Regions from separate parts of the Nocardioides sp. BE266 genome, predicted to be linked through region 2. Evidence: riboswitches for the same ligand, from Rfam matches in the RefSeq annotation. Region 2 holds a riboswitch; each other region holds the start of a gene.
The links. Region 2 has a riboswitch for cobalamin ahead of cobN (cobaltochelatase subunit CobN). Riboswitches for the same ligand answer to the same signal wherever they lie in the genome.
Positions count from the first base shown of each region.

Region 1: another riboswitch for cobalamin. It lies ahead of J2X46_RS21990 ((2Fe-2S) ferredoxin domain-containing protein); the one in region 2 lies ahead of cobN (cobaltochelatase subunit CobN).
Region 3: another riboswitch for cobalamin. It lies ahead of J2X46_RS21765 (hypothetical protein); the one in region 2 lies ahead of cobN (cobaltochelatase subunit CobN).

Region 1 covers NZ_JAURTI010000010.1:31,806-37,623, forward strand. The annotation lists gene J2X46_RS21970 (peptide chain release factor 3) at 1-1,229, shown strand, start outside; gene J2X46_RS21975 (GFA family protein) at 1,252-1,665, opposite strand; gene J2X46_RS21980 (protein adenylyltransferase SelO family protein) at 1,706-3,172, shown strand; gene J2X46_RS21985 (inositol monophosphatase family protein) at 3,169-3,939, shown strand; cobalamin riboswitch at 3,958-4,086, shown strand; gene J2X46_RS21990 ((2Fe-2S) ferredoxin domain-containing protein) at 4,139-4,519, shown strand; gene J2X46_RS21995 (hypothetical protein) at 4,516-4,644, shown strand; gene J2X46_RS22000 (amidohydrolase) at 4,649-5,818, opposite strand, start outside.
Region 2 covers NZ_JAURTI010000002.1:38,118-43,935, forward strand. The annotation lists gene J2X46_RS04485 (hypothetical protein) at 1-47, shown strand, start outside; gene J2X46_RS04490 (nitrite reductase) at 109-924, opposite strand; cobalamin riboswitch at 1,027-1,168, shown strand; gene cobN (cobaltochelatase subunit CobN) at 1,199-4,894, shown strand; gene cobF (precorrin-6A synthase (deacetylating)) at 4,891-5,631, shown strand.
Region 3 covers NZ_JAURTI010000009.1:133,199-139,016, forward strand. The annotation lists gene gatB (Asp-tRNA(Asn)/Glu-tRNA(Gln) amidotransferase subunit GatB) at 1-1,385, shown strand, start outside; gene J2X46_RS21760 (terpene cyclase/mutase family protein) at 1,609-2,967, shown strand; cobalamin riboswitch at 3,060-3,199, shown strand; gene J2X46_RS21765 (hypothetical protein) at 3,273-4,955, shown strand; gene J2X46_RS21770 (hypothetical protein) at 4,982-5,818, shown strand, end outside.

The DNA.
Region 1 (5,818 bases), on a different contig from region 2:
TGGAGCCGCAGACCCTCAAGCTGTTCAAGGTCTGCGCGCTCCGCGGCATCCCGGTGATCACGGTGATCAACAAGTGGGACCGCCCCGGCCTGTCGGCGCTCGAGCTGATGGACCTGATCCAGGAGAAGATCAAGCTCCGCCCCACTCCCCTCACCTGGCCGGTCGGCGAGGCGGGCGACTTCCGCGGCGTGATCGACCGCCGTACGGGCGAGTTCGTGAAGTACACCCGCACCGCCGGCGGCGCGACGCGCGCACCCGAGAAGCGGATGGCGCCCGACGAGGTCGAGGAGACCGACGCCCACCAGTGGAAGGTCGCGGAGGAGGAGCACGAGCTGCTCACCCTCGACGAGGCCGACCACGACCAGGCCCGCTTCCTCGCCGGCGAGACCACCCCGGTGATGTTCGCGTCGGCCCTGCAGAACTTCGGCGTCGCGCAGCTGCTCGACCTGCTCCTCGACATCGCCCCGGACCCCAGCCCCACCGCGGGCGTCGACGGGACCGTGCGCGAGGTGGACGACGACTTCAGCGCGTTCGTCTTCAAGGTGCAGTCCGGCATGAACAACGCCCACCGCGACCGCCTCGCCTACGCCCGCGTCGTGTCCGGCACCTTCGAGCGCGGCATGGTCGTCACCCACGCCACGACGGGCCGCCCCTTCACCACGAAGTTCGCCCAGTCGGTCTTCGGCCGCGACACGACCGTGATCGAGACCGCCGAGCCGGGCGACGTGATCGGCTTCGTCAACGCCCAGGCGCTGCGGGTCGGTGACACGGTGTACGTCGGCGACGCCATCGAGTACCCACCGGTCCCGAGCTTCGCGCCCGAGCACTTCGTGACCGCGAGCGCCGGCGACATCGGTCGCTACAAGCAGTTCCGCCGCGGGATCGAGCAGCTCGACCAGGAGGGCGTGGTGCAGGTGTTGCGCTCCGACCTGCGCGGCGACCAGAACCCGGTCCTCGCCGCCGTCGGCCCCATGCAGTTCGAGGTCGTCGAGGACCGGATGACCAACGAGTTCAACTCGCCCATCCGCTTCTCCCGGCTCGACTACCAGGTCGCCCGCCGCACCGACGCCGCCGGCGCCGCCGCCCTCGCCGGCAAGCGCGGTGTCGAGGTCCTCCAGCGCAGCGACGGCACGCACCTCGCGCTGTTCGTCGACCAGTGGCGTGCCCAGGTCACCGCGCGCGACAACCCCGAGATCATGCTCGAGGCGCTGCCCGCCGGCGGCGCCTGACCACGCTGCCTCAGACGCTGGATCAGACGCTGGGTAACTCGGTGGCGCGCTCGGGCAGGTCGGGCCGCGTCGCGTAGTCGCTGGCCTGCGACACCCACCACGCCTCGACTGTCGTCAGCCCCGTCGGCGGGTCCAGCGTGCCCGCGCAGATCGACCACCGCTCCGGTGCGTCGTCGGCTCGCCAGAACAACGACGACCCGCACCGGCGGCAGGAGCCGTACGCCGCGCCGTCGACGGCGTACCAGGCCAGGTCGCCACCGGGGTCGGTGAGCGAGAGGTCGGCCAGCGCGGCGGACGTCGCCGCCATGTGGTGCCCGGTGAACCGGCGACACCGCTCGCAGTGGCAGTTGACCACCGGCCGCAGCGGCCCGGTGACGGCGTACGCCACGGCACCGCACAGGCAGCGGCCGCGAGCCGGAGGGGCATCTGACGACATGGCGCGATCCTGCTACGCCGGGGCCCGTATCGTCGACGACGTGAACACGCGCGTGGTCCCGGCCGTCGACCTCGGCCACCAGTACGCCGACGACCTCCCCGAGCTGGCCCTCCCCTGGCAGGCCGCCGAGGTGCCCGAGCCGCGCCCGCTCGTGCTCAACGACGCCCTCGCGAGCGACCTCGGCCTGGACCCCGACTGGCTGCGCACCGCCGACGGCGTCGGGCTGCTGACCGGCACCCGCGTCCCCGAGGGCGCGACCCCGGTGGCCCAGGCCTACGCCGGCCACCAGTTCGGCGGCTACTCGCCGCGCCTCGGAGACGGCCGCGCGCTGCTGCTCGGCGAGCTCGGCGACGGTGAAGGGCGCCTGCGCGACCTGCACCTCAAGGGCTCGGGCCGTACGCCGTTCTCCCGGGGCGGTGACGGCTACGCCGCCGTGGGCCCGATGCTGCGCGAGTACGTAATCAGCGAGGCGATGCACGCCCTCGGCATCCCCACGACCAGGTCGCTGGCTGTCGTCGCGACCGGCCGCGAGGTGCACCGCGAGGTCGTGCTGCCCGGCGCCGTCCTCGCGCGGGTCGCGAGCAGCCACCTGCGGGTCGGGACCTTCCAGTACGCCCGCGCCACCGACGACCTCGACCTGCTCCGCCGGCTCGCCGACCACGCCATCGCGCGGCACCATCCCGAGGCGGCCGACGCCGAGCAGCCCCACCTCGCCCTCTTCGAGGCCGTGGTGGCAGCCCAGGCGTCGCTGGTCGCCCAGTGGATGCTCGTCGGCTTCGTCCACGGCGTGATGAACACCGACAACATGACCATCTCGGGCGAGACCATCGACTACGGCCCGTGCGCCTTCATCGACGCCTTCGACCCGGCGACCGTCTTCAGCTCGATCGACACCGGCGGCCGCTACGCCTACGGCAACCAGCCGGTCGTCGCGGAGTGGAACCTCGCCCGCTTCGCCGAGGCGCTCCTCCCCCTCCTCGCCGACGAGCAGGACGACGCGGTGGCCCTCGCCGTGGCCTCGCTCGAGAAGTTCCGCGACCTCTACTCCGACGCGTGGAAGGCGGGCATGCACGCGAAGCTCGGCCTGCCCGAGGGCCTGGCCGACGCCGTCACCTCGGCGCTCGTGGCCGACCTCGTCACGCTCATGCGCGACAACCACGTCGACCACACGTCGTTCTTCCGCGGCCTCGGTGACGCGGCCCGCGGTGACGCCGCACCCGCGCGTGGGCTCGTGCTCGACCTGGCGGCGTACGACGCCTGGGCGGAGCGCTGGCTGGCGCTCTCCCCCGACGCGGCGGCGATGGACCGGGTCAACCCGGCCTACGTCCCTCGCAACCACCTCGTCGAGGAGGCGCTGGCGGCCGGCACCGACGGCGACCTCGCGCCGCTGAACCAGCTCCTCGACGTCCTCTCGCAGCCGTACGACGTCCGCCCGGGGCAGGAGCGCTTCGCCGAGCCCGCGCCGGAGTCCTTCGGCACCGGCTACCAGACCTTCTGCGGCACGTGAGCGACACCGACCTCGACGTCGCCGTCCGCGCGGCGCGTGCGGGAGCGGCCGTGCTGCAGCGGATGTACGGCTCCGAGCTCACCCGACAGGCCAAGTCGGCCACCGACTTCGCGACCGCCGCCGACGTCGAGGCCGAGCAGGCGATCCTCGACGTGATCCGTGCCGCCCGCCCCGACGACGCCTTCGTCGGCGAGGAGCTGGGCGAGGTGAGCGGTGCGCGGGACCGCACCTGGCTGGTCGATCCGCTGTGCGGCACCCTCAACTTCGCCGCCTTCACTCCCCTGTTCTCGGTCAACGTCGCCCTGGTCGTCGGCGGCTCGACGAGTGTCGCGGCGGTCGCCCACCCGCCGAGCGGCGAGGTCTACTGGGCCGACGACGGTGCCTTCGGCGTCCTGGGCCGTGAGCACGCTGCGCCCGCCAACCGACTGGTGAACATCAACGCCGACGGTCCGCTCGACCGCCCGTTCGTCGGTGCCCAGCTCGCCGCCGACCCCGATTTCCGGGCGACGTTCGCGCCGCGGGTGGAGTCCACCACGCTCGCACTCGCCTGGGTGGCGGCCGGGCGGCGACTGGCGTACGTCACCGACGGTCGCCTCGAGGGCAGCCTGCACTTCACGCCGGGCATCGCCCTGTGCGAGGCAGCGCCCGGCGTCGTGGTCAGCGACTTCGACGGAGCACCCGTCCACACCGGCCCCGGTCTCGTCGCCGCCGCGGATGCCGAGACCCACGCGACCCTCCTGCAGCTCGTCGCCCGGCACCGCCCGTAGACTCCCCGCGAGACGCAGACCGGGAAGTCGGTGCAAGCCCGACACGGTCCTCGCCACTGTGACTGGGGAGCTGCGCCCGACGACGCCACTGGACCGTCAGGTCCGGGAAGGCCGGGAACAGCGCTCGACCCAGGAGTCAGGAGACCGCCTGCGTCCCATGCACACCTGACGATTCCACGAGAGATGGAGCGCTGCACGAATGGACGCACCCCTGCCCACGGGCGACCGCCCGACCGTCACGGTCTGCCGCGGCTGCTGCTGCGGCACCACGAAGAAGCGACCCGGCGTCGACCACGCCGCCCGGCTCGACGCCCTGCGCACGATGCTCGGCGACCGCGCGACGCTGCGGGTCACCGACTGCCTCGGACCCTGCGAACGCTCCGACGTCGTCGTGGTCAGCCCGTCGCGGGAGGCCCGACGCTCGGGCGCCCGCCCCGTCTGGCTCGGCCGGCTCAACGGACGGCACGAAACCTCGGCGATCGCCGACTGGGTCGGTGCCGGAGGGCCGGGCGTCGCAGACCTCCCCGAGAGCCTGCGCCGGTCCCCGTTCCGTCCCACGCCGGATGCGGTGGTCCTGTGAGCCGCGCAGGCGCCTCCCCCGTCCCGGCCGGACGTCGCGGTGCCGGCCACATCCTGCTCGTCGGCTACGGGACGCACCCCGACTACGACCCGGCCTGGACCCGCCGGCTGCACGACGGGGCGTGACCGGTCAGGCCTCGAAGACGCACTCCCCGTCGATCCAGGTCGAGCGGACCCGCGCCGCGCCGATCTCGTCGGGCGTCACTAACGGGTCGGCGTCGAGCACGACGAGGTCGGCCACCGCGCCGACGGCGATCGTGCCGGCGTCGTCGCGGTGGTTCACCCAGGCCGAGCCGCTGGTGTAGGCCGCGAACGCCACCTCGATCGGGAGGCCCTGCTCGGGCAGGAACGGCTCGGTGCCCGCAACCCCCGTGTCGCCGTACGACGTCCGGTGCACGGCGGTGTGGATCGCAGCCAACGGGTCGGGAGTGCTCACCGGCCAGTCGCTGCCGGCGACCAGGCGTGTGCCGGCGGCGTGGAGGTCGCCGAACGGGTACTGCCGCCCCGCCCGCTCCGGCCCGAGGAACGGGATCGTCAGCTCGGTCATCTGGTCGTCGTTGCAGGCCCACAGCGCCTGGATGTTCGCGGCGACGCCGAGCCGCGCGAAGCGGGCGACGTCGTCGGGGTGCACCAGCTGCAGGTGCGCGACGTGGTGCCGCCGCGCGGGGTCGGTGCCCTCGAGCGCGTCGAGCGCCTCGCGCACGCCACGGTCGCCCAGCCCGTGGAAGTGCACCTGGAAGCTCTCCCCGTCCAGCCGGGAGACGTACGACGGCAGCCGGGCCGGGTCGACGAAGGAGATGCCCGAGTTGCCGGTCGCGTGCCCGCACCGGTCGAGGTAGGGCTCGACGAGCGCAGCCGTCCCGTTCTCGGCCACGCCGTCCTGCATGATCTTCACGGCCGTCGCGGCGAACCGGCCGCGGGAGAAGTCCCCGCGCTTGGCGACCAGGTCGGCCACCTGCTCGATCCCACGGTCACGCTCCCACCAGAGCGCACCGACCACGGTCGCGGTCAGGTCGCCGCTCGCAGCCGCCCGGGCATAGGTCGGCCCGGCGTCGCGCATGCCGGAGTAGGCACCGACGATCGCGTCCTGCCAGCTGGTGATCCCGAGGGAGTGGAGGTACCGCTGGCCCTCGAGGAAACCGGCGTACATCTGCGCGTCGTCGGCCTCCGGGAGCACGCCGGAGAGCAGGTCCATCGCACCCTCGTGGAGCATCCCGGACGGCGTCCCGTCGGCGTCGCGCTCGATGCGCCCGTGGGCGGGATCCGGAGTCGCCGCGGTGATGCCCGCGAGCGCCAGGGC
Region 2 (5,818 bases):
CGGCGGGCGTGTGGCTCGGGAGCCAGCGCCGGGACGACCAGGGCTGAGGGGTTTCGAGGCTCGCTTCGCTCGCACCTCAACCAGCGGTGGTCGCTCGCGCCTCGGCGACTACTCGACCACCTGCAGGAGTGACTTCCACGGGGTGACGACGAGGTGCTCGGCGAGGCCGTCGAGGAAGCCGCGGTCGAGGACTCCGTCGGGGACCTCGAGGTGGGTGATGCCCTCCGCCACGTCGCCGTACGACGGCGGGGTGCTCGCGGCGGGTAGGTGCGGGTTGGCGTCGTGCGACGCGGGCGGGACGGGGAGCTCGTCGACGTGCCAGGCGGTGTCGCGGACCTGCTGGAAGGCGCGGGCGAGACCGGTGAGTCGGGCGGCTGCCTCGTGCAGCGGGACGACCGGACCCCAGTGGGTGCTGCCGATCCGCAGCTGGACCGTCTCCGCGTCGAGGGCGACGAGGCCGAGGTCGCACGAGCGATCGACGAGGTCGCCGCGCCCGTCGTCGAGGACGAGGAGGAAGCGGCCCGGGAGCTTCGCGAGCGACGGGGTCGCGCAGATGCGCTCGTCGAGCTCGGCGGTCACCGGGCGGAGGTCGGCGCGGCCGCCGTGGAGGCCGGTCAGCGGCGAGACGAGGATGTTGCGGACCAGCTCGTGGTCGGGGTGGGGGAGCAGACCGGTCGCGCGGATCGCCTCGACGACCTCGGCTGGCACGGCTCCGTCGACGAGAGGCAGGGCGCGGACCTGGAGGTTGGCCCGCTTGGTGAGGTGGACCCGGCCGTCGCCGTGCTGCTCCGCGACATCGACCAACGAGAGAAGCGTGGTGCGCGAGACGTGGCCACCGGGGATGCGGAGGCGGACCAGGGCTCCGTCGTCGGCCGGCCACGGACGGAAGACGCCCGGGCACAGGTCGCCTCGGGTCCGCTCCATGGGTCGAAGGATGGCACGGCCTGGGTTTCGACACGCTCGCTGGCGCTCGCTGCTCAACCGGCGGGGGAGAGGGGTCTCGATACGCCGCTCGTCCCTCGCGGCTACTCGACCACCGATGTGGGTAGGCTGCGCGAGCCACCTGCGTGGAACCCAGGAACCCGGTGTGAGTCCGGGGCGGTTCCGCCACTGTGAGGGCCCAGCAATGGGCTCGAGCCAGACACTGGACCACGCGGGATCCGACAAACGAGGGGCGAGAACCCCGCGGGAGGAAACCGTGCGCATCGCACTCCTGTCCACGTCCGACACCGACCTGCTGAGCGCGCGGGCGTCCGGCGCCGACTACGTCCTCGCCAACCCGGCGCGGCCCGGCCACCAGTCGATGGCCGAGGTCATCGAGGGCTGCGACCTCGTGGTCGGCCGACTGCTCGGCTCGCCGCAGGACCTGTGCTCCGGGTTCGCGCGCGTCGCCGCGACCGGCAAGCCCGTCGTCGTGCTCGGCGGCGAGCAGTCGCCGAGCGCCGAGCTGATGGAGCTGTCGTCGGTGCCGATGGGCGTCGCGGCCGAGGCCCACCGCTACCTCGCCGAGGGCGGTCCGGAGAACCTCCGCCAGCTCCACGCCTTCCTCTCCGACACGGTGCTGCTGACCGGGGAGGGCTTCGAGCCGCCGAAGGTGCTGCCGCAGTGGGGGTTCGCGGAGGGAGCGGGTCTCGATACGCCGCCTCGTTCCTCGGCGGCTACTCGACCGGCTATGGAGAAGGCTCGGATCGGGGTGCTCTACTACCGCGCCCACGAGGCGAGCGGGAACACCGCCTTCGCGCACGCGCTGGCCGACGCCATCGATGCGACGGGCGACGCCGTCGGGGTGCCGATCTTCGCGGGCTCCCTGCGGGCCGCGCCCGACGAGCTGTACGACGCCTTCGGCACGCTCGACGCGCTCATCGTCACGGTCCTCGCGGCCGGCGGCAGCACGCCGGCGGGCGCGAGCGCCGGTGGGGACGACGAGTCGTGGGACGTCGCGCGGATGTCCGCGCTCGACATCCCGATCATCCAGGGCCTGTGCCTGACGAGCAGCCGTGCGGAGTGGGAGGAGTCGGACGACGGCGTCAGCCCGCTCGACTCGGCGACCCAGATCGCGATCCCGGAGTTCGACGGCCGCATCATCACCGCGCCGTTCTCCTTCAAGGAGGTCGACGCCGACGGCCTGCCCCACTACGTCGCCGACCCCGAGCGGTGCGCACGCGTCGCCGGCATCGCGGTCCGCCACGCGCGCCTGCGCCGGATACCGAACGCCGAGAAGCGGCTCGCCCTCGTGCTGTCGGCGTACCCCACCAAGCACGCGCGCATCGGCAACGCCGTCGGCCTCGACACCCCCGTCTCCGCGATCCGGATGCTGCAGCGGCTGCGCGCGGAGGGGTACGACCTCGGCGACGGCAACGTCGTCACCGACATCCTGGACGGTCTCGATACACCGTCGCTCGTTCCTCGCGACGGCTACTCGACCAACGAGAGTGCGGCGGGCGACGCGCTGATCCATGCGCTCATCGCCGCGGGCGGGCAGGACGAGGAGTGGCTGACGCACGCGCAGCTGGCCGACGCGCACGTCCGGATCACGAAGGAGCAGTACGCCGACTGGACCCGCGACCTGCCCGAGGACCTGAAGGCCGACATGGTCGAGGCCTGGGGCGAGGCGCCCGGCGAGCTGTTCGTCAACGACCAGAACGAGCTCGTGCTCGCGACCGTGCGCGCAGGCAACGTGGTGCTGCTCATCCAGCCGCCGCGCGGCTTCGGCGAGAACCCGATCGCGATCTACCACGACCCCGACCTGGCGCCGACGCACCACTACCTCGGCGCCTACCGCTGGCTGGAGCACGGCTTCAAGGCCGACGCGGTGGTGCACCTCGGCAAGCACGGCTCGCTCGAGTGGCTGCCCGGCAAGAACGCTGCGCTGTCGGCGAGCTGCGGCACGGATGCGGCGCTCGGCAACCTGCCGATGGTCTACCCGTTCCTCGTCAACGACCCCGGCGAGGGCGCGCAGGCCAAGCGCCGCGCGCACGCCACGATCGTCGACCACCTCGTGCCGCCGATGGCGCGCGCGGAGTCCTACGGCGACATCGCCCGCCTCGAGCAGCTCCTCGACGAGCACGCCAACATCGCCGCGATGGACCCGGCCAAGCTGCCGGCGATCCGCGGCGAGATCTGGCAGCTGATGCACGCCGCCGAGATGCACCGCGACCTCGGGCTCGACGAGCAGCCCGACGCGGAGGACTTCGACGACTTCATCATGCACGTCGACGGCTGGCTCTGTGAGATCAAGGACGCCCAGATCCGCGACGGGCTGCACGTGCTCGGTGAGGCACCCGCCGGCGAGGCGCGGGTGAACCTCGTGCTGTCGATCCTGCGCGCTGCCCAGGTCTTCGGCGGGCAGGCGCAGGCGGTGCCGGGGCTGCGGAGCGCGCTGGGCCTGGGTCTCGATACGACCCCTCGTTCCTCGGTGTCTACTCGACCAGCTGAGGTGGAGACGACCGTGGAGACCGACCGCGTCGAGGCGATCGCGCGCGACCTGGTCGAGCAGATGGACAAGGCCGACTGGGACGTCGCGCGGGCGAAGGAGCTGCACGACGACCCGGAGGTCCAGCGGGTGCTGGAGTTCGCGGCCACCCAGGTCGTACCCAGGCTCGCGCGCACCACCGACGAGCTGGACGCCGTGATCCACGCGCTCGACGGAGGCTTCATCGCCGCGGGTCCGTCGGGCTCGCCGCTGCGCGGCCTGGTCAACGTGCTGCCGACCGGCCGCAACTTCTACACCGTCGACCCGCGCGCGGTCCCGTCGCGCCTGGCGTGGCAGACCGGCCAGGCGATGGCCGAGTCGCTCGTCGCGAAGTACGTCGACGAGACCGGAACGTATCCCCAGTCCGTAGGGCTCTCGGTGTGGGGGACGAGCGCGATGCGCACGAGCGGCGACGACATCGCCGAGGTGCTCGCGCTGATGGGCGTTCGCCCGGCGTGGGACGAGGGGTCACGCCGGGTGAACGACCTGCAGGTCATCCCGCTCGACGAGCTCGGCCGCCCGCGCATCGACGTCACGGTCCGGATCTCCGGCTTCTTCCGCGACGCCTTCCCGCACGTGGTCGCGATGCTCGACGACGCCGTACGCCTGGTGGCGGGCCTCGACGAGCCCGACGAGCAGAACTACGTCCGCGCCCACGCGCGCGCCGACCTCGCCGAGCACGGCGACGAGCGGCGCGCGACGACGCGCATCTTCGGCTCCAAGCCGGGGTCGTACGGCGCCGGGATCCTGCAGGTCGTCGAGTCGGGCAACTGGCGGGGCGACGACGACCTCGCCGAGGTCTACACGTCGTGGGGCGGTTTCGCCTACGGTCGCGACCTCGACGGCGCGCCGGCCGCCGACGACATGCGCACCAACTACAAGCGGATCAAGGTCGCCGCCAAGAACGTCGACACCCGCGAGCACGACATCGCCGACAGCGACGACTACTTCCAGTACCACGGCGGCATGGTCGCGACCGTGCGCGCGCTGACCGGCAGTGACCCGAAGGCCTATGTCGGCGACTCGACCACGCCCGACGCGGTGCGCACCCGCACGCTGCAGGAGGAGACCAACCGCGTCTTCCGCGCCCGCGTGGTCAACCCGCGGTGGATCGGTGCGATGCAGCGCCACGGCTACAAGGGCGCCTTCGAGCTCGCCGCCACCGTCGACTACCTCTTCGGCTTCGACGCCACCGCAGGCGTCGTGCACGACTGGATGTACGAGTCGCTGGCCAAGGAGTACGTCCTCGACGAGACCAACCAGCAGTTCCTGCGTACGTCGAACCCGTGGGCGCTGCGGGGCATCGTCGAGCGGCTGCACGAGGCCGCCGACCGCGGGCTCTGGGAGTCGCCCGACGCCGACGTGATGGCCGCGCTCCAGCAGGTCTACCTCGACGTCGAGGGCGAGCTGGAGGACCGATGATCGAGGCCGGTGCGGCCACCCGCGTGCGGGTCGTCGGGATCGGCTGCCACCCCGGGCAGCTGACCGGCGAGGCCCGCGAGGCGATCGCGGGCTGCGACTACGTCATCGCCGCCGACAAGGGGCCCGGCGACCCGCTGCTCGCCCTCCGCCGGGCGATCTGCGACGACCTCGGCGTCGAGCTGGTCGCCGTACCGGATCCGCCACGGGACCGCGACGACCCGGCCGACTACGACGGTGCCGTCCTCGACTGGCACGACGCGCGGGCGGCGGCGTACGGCTCCGTGATCGCCTCACGCCCCGGCACGGTCGGCTTCCTCGTGTGGGGCGACCCGGCGTTCTACGACTCGACGATCCGCGTGGTCGACCGCCTGGCTGTCGAGAGGGGCCTGGAGTACGACGTGCTGCCCGGTGTCTCCGCGCTCTCGCTCCTCGCGGCCCGGCACCGGGTCGTGCTCCACGAGGTCGGCCGGCCGGTGCTGGTGACGACGGGGCGCCGGCTCGCCGACGAGGTGGCCGCCGGGCACGACAACCTCGTCGTGATGCTCGACGGCCGGCTCCAGGCCACGACGCTCGAGGGGGAGTGGGACATCTGGTGGGGCGCCAACCTCGGCAGCCCCCACGAGGAGCTCGTCTCCGGGCGGCTGACGTCCGTAGTCGGTGACATCCAGGTCGCCCGCGCCCGGGCCAAGGACGCCGACGGCTGGGTGATGGACACCTACCTCTTGCGCCGGCGCTGATCGAGCCACCCTCAACCGCCAAGGGGGCGGGGCCGAACTTTGCGCCGGATCGCTGGGACACGCGGTGCGCGTCCGACGACACGCCGCGACATCGTCTCGGGACGGTCGAGAACTGGGCCCCGCCGGTTGGTCATCGTGGTTTCGAGGCTCGCTGCGCTCGCACCTCAACCACCGAGTGAGAGCCGAC
Region 3 (5,818 bases), on a different contig from region 2:
GCCCGGCCGTGTTCGGCGGCGAGCCCAACGCCGGCACCTGCCCGACCTGCCTCGGCCTGCCCGGCGCGATGCCGGTGGTCAACGGCAAGGCCGTCGAGTCGGCCATCCGGATCGGCCTCGCGCTCAACTGCGACATCGCCGAGTGGTGCCGGTTCGCCCGGAAGAACTACTTCTACCCGGACATGCCGAAGAACTTCCAGACCTCGCAGTACGACGAGCCGATCTGCTTCGACGGCTACATGGACGTCGACGTCGACGGTGAGACCTTCCGCGTCGAGATCGAGCGCGCCCACATGGAGGAGGACACCGGCAAGTCGCTGCACGTCGGTGGCGCCACCGGCCGCATCCACGGCGCCGACTACTCGCTGGTCGACTACAACCGCGCCGGCATCCCGCTCATCGAGATCGTGACCCGCCCGATCCTCGGCGCAGGGGAGAAGGCGCCCGAGGTCGCCAAGGCCTACGTCTCGCAGCTGCGCGAGCTCATCGTGGCGCTCGGCGTCTCCGAGGCCCGGATGGACCAGGGCAACCTGCGCGCCGACGTGAACCTCTCGCTCTCGCCCAAGGGCAGCGGCGTGCTCGGCACCCGTACGGAGACCAAGAACGTCAACTCGTTCCGCTCCGTCGAGCGGGCCGTTCGCTTCGAGATGCAGCGCCACGCCGCGATCCTGAGCAGCGGCGGCTCGATCCTGCAGGAGACCCGCCACTGGCACGAGGACACCGGCATCACGACCAGCGGTCGCGAGAAGTCCGATGCCGAGGACTACCGCTACTTCCCCGAGCCCGACCTCGTCCCCGTGGCGCCGAGCCGCGCGTGGGTCGACGAGCTGCGCGGCACGCTGCCGGAGAACCCGACGGTCCAGCGCGCCCGGCTGCAGGCGGAGTGGGGCTTCAGTGACATGGAGATGCGCGACACCCTCGGCGCCGGCGCGCTCGGCCTGGTGATCGAGACGATCGCCGAGGGTGCCGCCCCGCAGGCCGCCCGCAAGTGGTGGCTCGGTGAGCTCGCCCGCCGCAGCAACGAGGACGGCGTCGACCTGGTCGACCTGCCCATCACTCCCGCAGACGTGGCGCGGATCCAGGCGCTGGTCGACGACAAGACCGTCAACGACAAGCTGGCCCGCCAGGTGTTCGAGGGCGTCCTCGCGGGCGAGGGCACCCCGGACGAGGTCGTCGCCGCGCGCGGACTGGCCGTGGTCTCCGACGACGGCGCCCTCGGTGCTGCCGTCGACAACGCGATCGCCGCCAACCCCGACGTCGCCGACAAGATCCGCGACGGCAAGGTCGCCGCGGCCGGTGCGCTCATCGGAGCGGTGATGAAGGAGATGCGCGGCCAGGCCGACGCCGGTCGGGTGCGCGAGCTGATCCTGGAGAAGCTGTCCTGATCCTTCCTGGGGGCCCCCTACTTTGGTCTGATTCGGCCGCCGATCGCCCGGTCTAGACAACTTGTTAGGGTCGTTGCGAGTCACATTGGTCACATCACCAACCAACGCTCGCAGCACGGGGGACTGGGCGGCACCTGCCGTCGTGGGGTCCTCGGCGAGCGGGAAGGAAGTCATGCACCATCGCATTCGACCCATCCGATCGGCCGCGGTCGCACTCTCGACCGTGGCGCTCGGAGCCGGCGTACTCGCTGCGCCTCCGGCGTCCGCCGAGCCGACGCCCGCCCTCCGCGCGGCGAAGGCCGCGGGAGGCACCGACAGCACGCCGTCGACGATCGCAGCGGAATGGATCGCCGGTGAGCTCAGCAACGGCCTCATCGTCGGCAAGTCCGGACCGGACTTCGGCCTCACCATCGACACCGGGATGGCGCTCTCGACCGTCACCAGCCAGGGCGGCACCGTGACCGCCATCAACAACTCCCTCGAGCCGCGCATCGCCGAGTACGTCGGTGACGGCACGAAGGAGTCCTACGCCGGTCCGCTGGCCAAGGCTGCGACGTTCGCCCGCACGGCGAAGAAGAACCCGATCAGCTACGGCGGGATCAACCTAATCGCCCGCCTCGAGGAGCGGACGGCCAACGTGCCGGCCGACCCGGCTGCCGAGCCGCAGGCCGCGGCGATCGCCGGCCGGATCTTCGACAAGTCCGAGTCGGGCAACAACGCCAACGTGGTCGGTCAGTCCTACGCCGTCCGCGCACTGACGCTCTCCGGCTCGACCGAGGCCGGCGCCGCCCGCGACTTCCTGCTCAAGCAGCAGTGCGCCTCGGGCTACTTCCGCGCAGGCTTCGACAAGGCCGACGTGCCGAGCCAGTCGTGCACGGAGGGCGTCGCCGGCAGCGAGGCCGACCCGGACGCCACCGCCCTCGCGGTGATCAACCTCATCGAGTCGGGCGACAAGAGCCCGGCGGTGGTGGGGGCGCTGGCCAAGGCCGGCACCTGGCTCGCCGACCGGCAGCGCGGGAGCGGCGCGATCCGTGCCGCGGCGCCGATCAGCCAGATCAACACCAACTCGACGGCCATCGGTGGCTACGCGCTGGGCCTGCTGAAGAACCGCGACGCCGCCCTCAAGGCCGCGCTCTGGGTGCGCAAGAACCAGCCGGTCGACAAGTACAAGTGCCGCACGGCGCTGACCAGGGACACCGGTGCGGTGGCCTACCGCAAGGACCGCGTCAAGGCGTCCAACGTCACCGGCATTCCCGCCGAGGCGCGTGACGAGTGGCGTCGTGCGACGGCCCAGGCGATCCTCGGCCTGCAGTTCGCCCCGGCGAGCAAGGACAAGCTCAAGATCGTCTCGGTGCGCAAGCAGGCTCGCGCCGGCGAGCGGGTCCAGTTCCGCGTGTACGGCCTGGCTCCGAGCGAGAGCGCCTGCATGCAGGTCAAGGGTGACTTCCTGCGCGTGAAGGGCAAGAAGTCCGGCGACAAGATCGTCCGCAAGCTCCAGCTCCCCGCCGGCAACCAGCGGCGCGTCGGGCTCGTGAAGACCTCGGACGACGAGGCACGTACGTCGCTCCGGGTCCGCAACTGACCCACCAGCACCACCTGATGCACCCTGCTTCGGCCCGGCGTCCCGAGACGCCGGGCCGAAGTGCGTCCCGGAGCGCGCCGGGGTTACGCTTCGCACGCCGCACCCGCCCGGGTCGGCACCACACACGCCCGAGCTGGGGAAAGCCGGTCCGACACCGGCGCTGACCCGCAACCGTGGGCACGGGAGCGATCCCGTGCGAGCCGGAACACCCGCCTCGACGCGTCTTGATCACCATCGCTGTCGAGGAATGCAGCGGGTAGACGGTCCCGACCGGCGCCCTCGCTGTCGCAGCGAGGGAAGGGACCATGAAGCTCCTCTCCGGACTGGCCGCCGTCGCGCTGGCCGCCACCACTCTCACGCAGCCGGCATACGCCGCGCCGCTCCCGACCAGCCCGACCGCCGACCGCGCGGTCCAGGCCGGCGCCACCTGGCTGAGCGGCCAGCTCACCAACGGCCTGGTCTTCAACGACCAGTTCGGCGGCTTCAACGACTACGGCCTCTCCGCCGACTTCGCCTTCGCGCTGAAGGCCGTGGGCAAGGACGCCACCGCGTCGAGCATCGTCGACGCCATCGAGCCGGTCTCTGACTCGTGGGCGACCGGTGGCACCTTCGCGCCCAACCGTGTGTACGCCGGCAGCCTCGCCAAGCTGGTCAGCGTGGCGCAGGCGACGGGCAAGGACGCCACTGACTTCAACGGCACCGACCAGGTGACGCGCCTGGAGGACCTGGTCTCCTCCTCCGCGCCGCTGGTCGGCCGCCTCGAGGACGCGGGCGTCGACACCAACGACCCCTTCGACTCCGACTTCGTCAACGTGATCGGCCAGTCGTTCGCCGCGCGGGCGCTGACCACCGCGGCCTCAACGCGCGCCGCCGATGCGACGACCTTCCTGCTCGACCAGCAGTGCGACGCCGGGTTCTTCCGCGCCCAGCTCAACGGCGACAAGGCCGACACGCAGCAGGGCTGCACGAGCGCCGACACCGGCAGCGTCGACACGACCGCACTCGCCGTCATCAACATCCTGGACACCCCCGGCGCCTCCCGGACCGCGCGCGGCGCGGCCGCGCTCGCCGCGGACTGGCTGAAGGGCCAGCAGGCCGCCGATGGCTCGTTCAGCGCGGGTGCGTCCGAGGGCTACAACGCCAACACGACCGGCCTCGCCGGCTGGGCCCTGTCCCGCGCGGGTGAGTCGGCAGCGGCGGCGAAGGCGGCCACCTGGCTGCGAGCGGTGCAGATCGCCGACCTTGCCGCGTGCGCGACGAAGCTCGCGGCCGACAACGGTGGCGTGGCCTACAAGCCGAGCATCCTCGCCGCCGCCCGCACCAGCGGCATCGCCGCGGCCGCGCGCGACCAGTACCGCCGGGCCACTGCCCAGGCGCTCCCGGCCCTGGCCAGTGCTCCGGCCGCGAACGGCACGCTCGGACTCTCCGCCCCGGCCTCCGCGGTCGAGCGGAGCACCGTCACGGTCAACGTCACCGGCCTCGGCCAGGGCGAGGCGGCCTGCGTCACCCTTGGCTCCGTGGCAAAGCCCGTCACCGGCACCGGCAGCACCGTGCCGGTGTCCTTCGACCTGCCGGCCGGTGTCGGCGCGCGTACCTTCACGCTCACCACCCTGTCCGGTGCGTCGTCTGCCACCACCGCGGCCACGGCCACCCCGCCGACCGTCGGCAAGCTCGCCGCGGCCAGGGTGGAGAAGGTCACGAGGAACCGCTTCACCCTCTCGGTCGCGTGCGAGTCGAACGTCGCCTGCGCGGGAACGCTCAAGGTCCGCTCGGCCGGCAAGGTCAAGCTCGCCAACGGCAAGAAGCGCGAGCTGCTGCTGGCCAAGAAGGCCTACACCGTGACGCCCGGTACGACCGCCGACGTCACGCTGAAGCTCACCAAGGCCGCCCGTTCGGCCTTGGGCACGATGCGCCTGCGCGTCGTCGCCGTCCAGCGGACGTCGGGCGCCGAGCCGGCCAGCACGAAGTTCTGGCTGAAGCGCGCGTGATCTCGACCCAGGCTCGCGCACACCGGATGCTGCGCCCCCTCACCCTCCTGGCCGCTGGTCTGGTGGGCGGGGGAGCGACTCTGTCCCTCTCGCTGGGGCTCGCACCGACGGCCTACGTCGCGTCTGCGGGTGCGGCTACCTGCACCTCGTCGGGAGGTGTCAGCGTCGTCGTCGACTACCGCGAGCTCGGCGGGAGCACCGTGACGACGTGCGCGCCGGATGGTGGCGGCAAGAGCGCGGCGGCGGTCTTCGCCTCGGTGGGCGTCAGGATCAGCTACGCCACCCGCCAGCCGGGCTTCGTGTGCCGCGTCAACGACGTACCTGCCAACGACCCGTGCGTGAACGCCTCGCCCGCCAACGCCTACTGGGGCCTCTGGTGGTCCGATGGCTCGTCGGGCTCGTGGACCTACGCGTCCTCCGGCGTGGGCGGCCAGACCGTCCCCGCCGGAGGTTCGGTGGGCTGGGCGTGGCAGCAGGACCGTGGCGGCTCTCCCGCCGCACCGTCCGTCGCCCCACCGGTCGCGCCGGCCTCGCCGAGCCCGACGTCCTCGCCCACGTCGTCGCCCACCTCGTCCCCGACCTCGTCGCCGACGAACCCGGGCTCGGGCTCGGGTGGGTCCGGAGGGTCCGGCGGCACGGGTGGCGGCAAGGGCGGCGGCAGCTCGCCGACCTCGTCACCGAGCCCGTCGACCTCGCCCTCCGGGACGCCCAGCAGCACCCCCTCCGAGTCGCCCCTGGCCAGTGAGTCTCCCAGCGACTCACCGTCCAGCAAGCCCTCGAAGAAGCCCACCAAGGGCAGTGAGTCTCCCAGCGACTCAGCGTCCAGCGACCCCTCGGACGAGCCGTCCGTTGCCCTTGAGTCT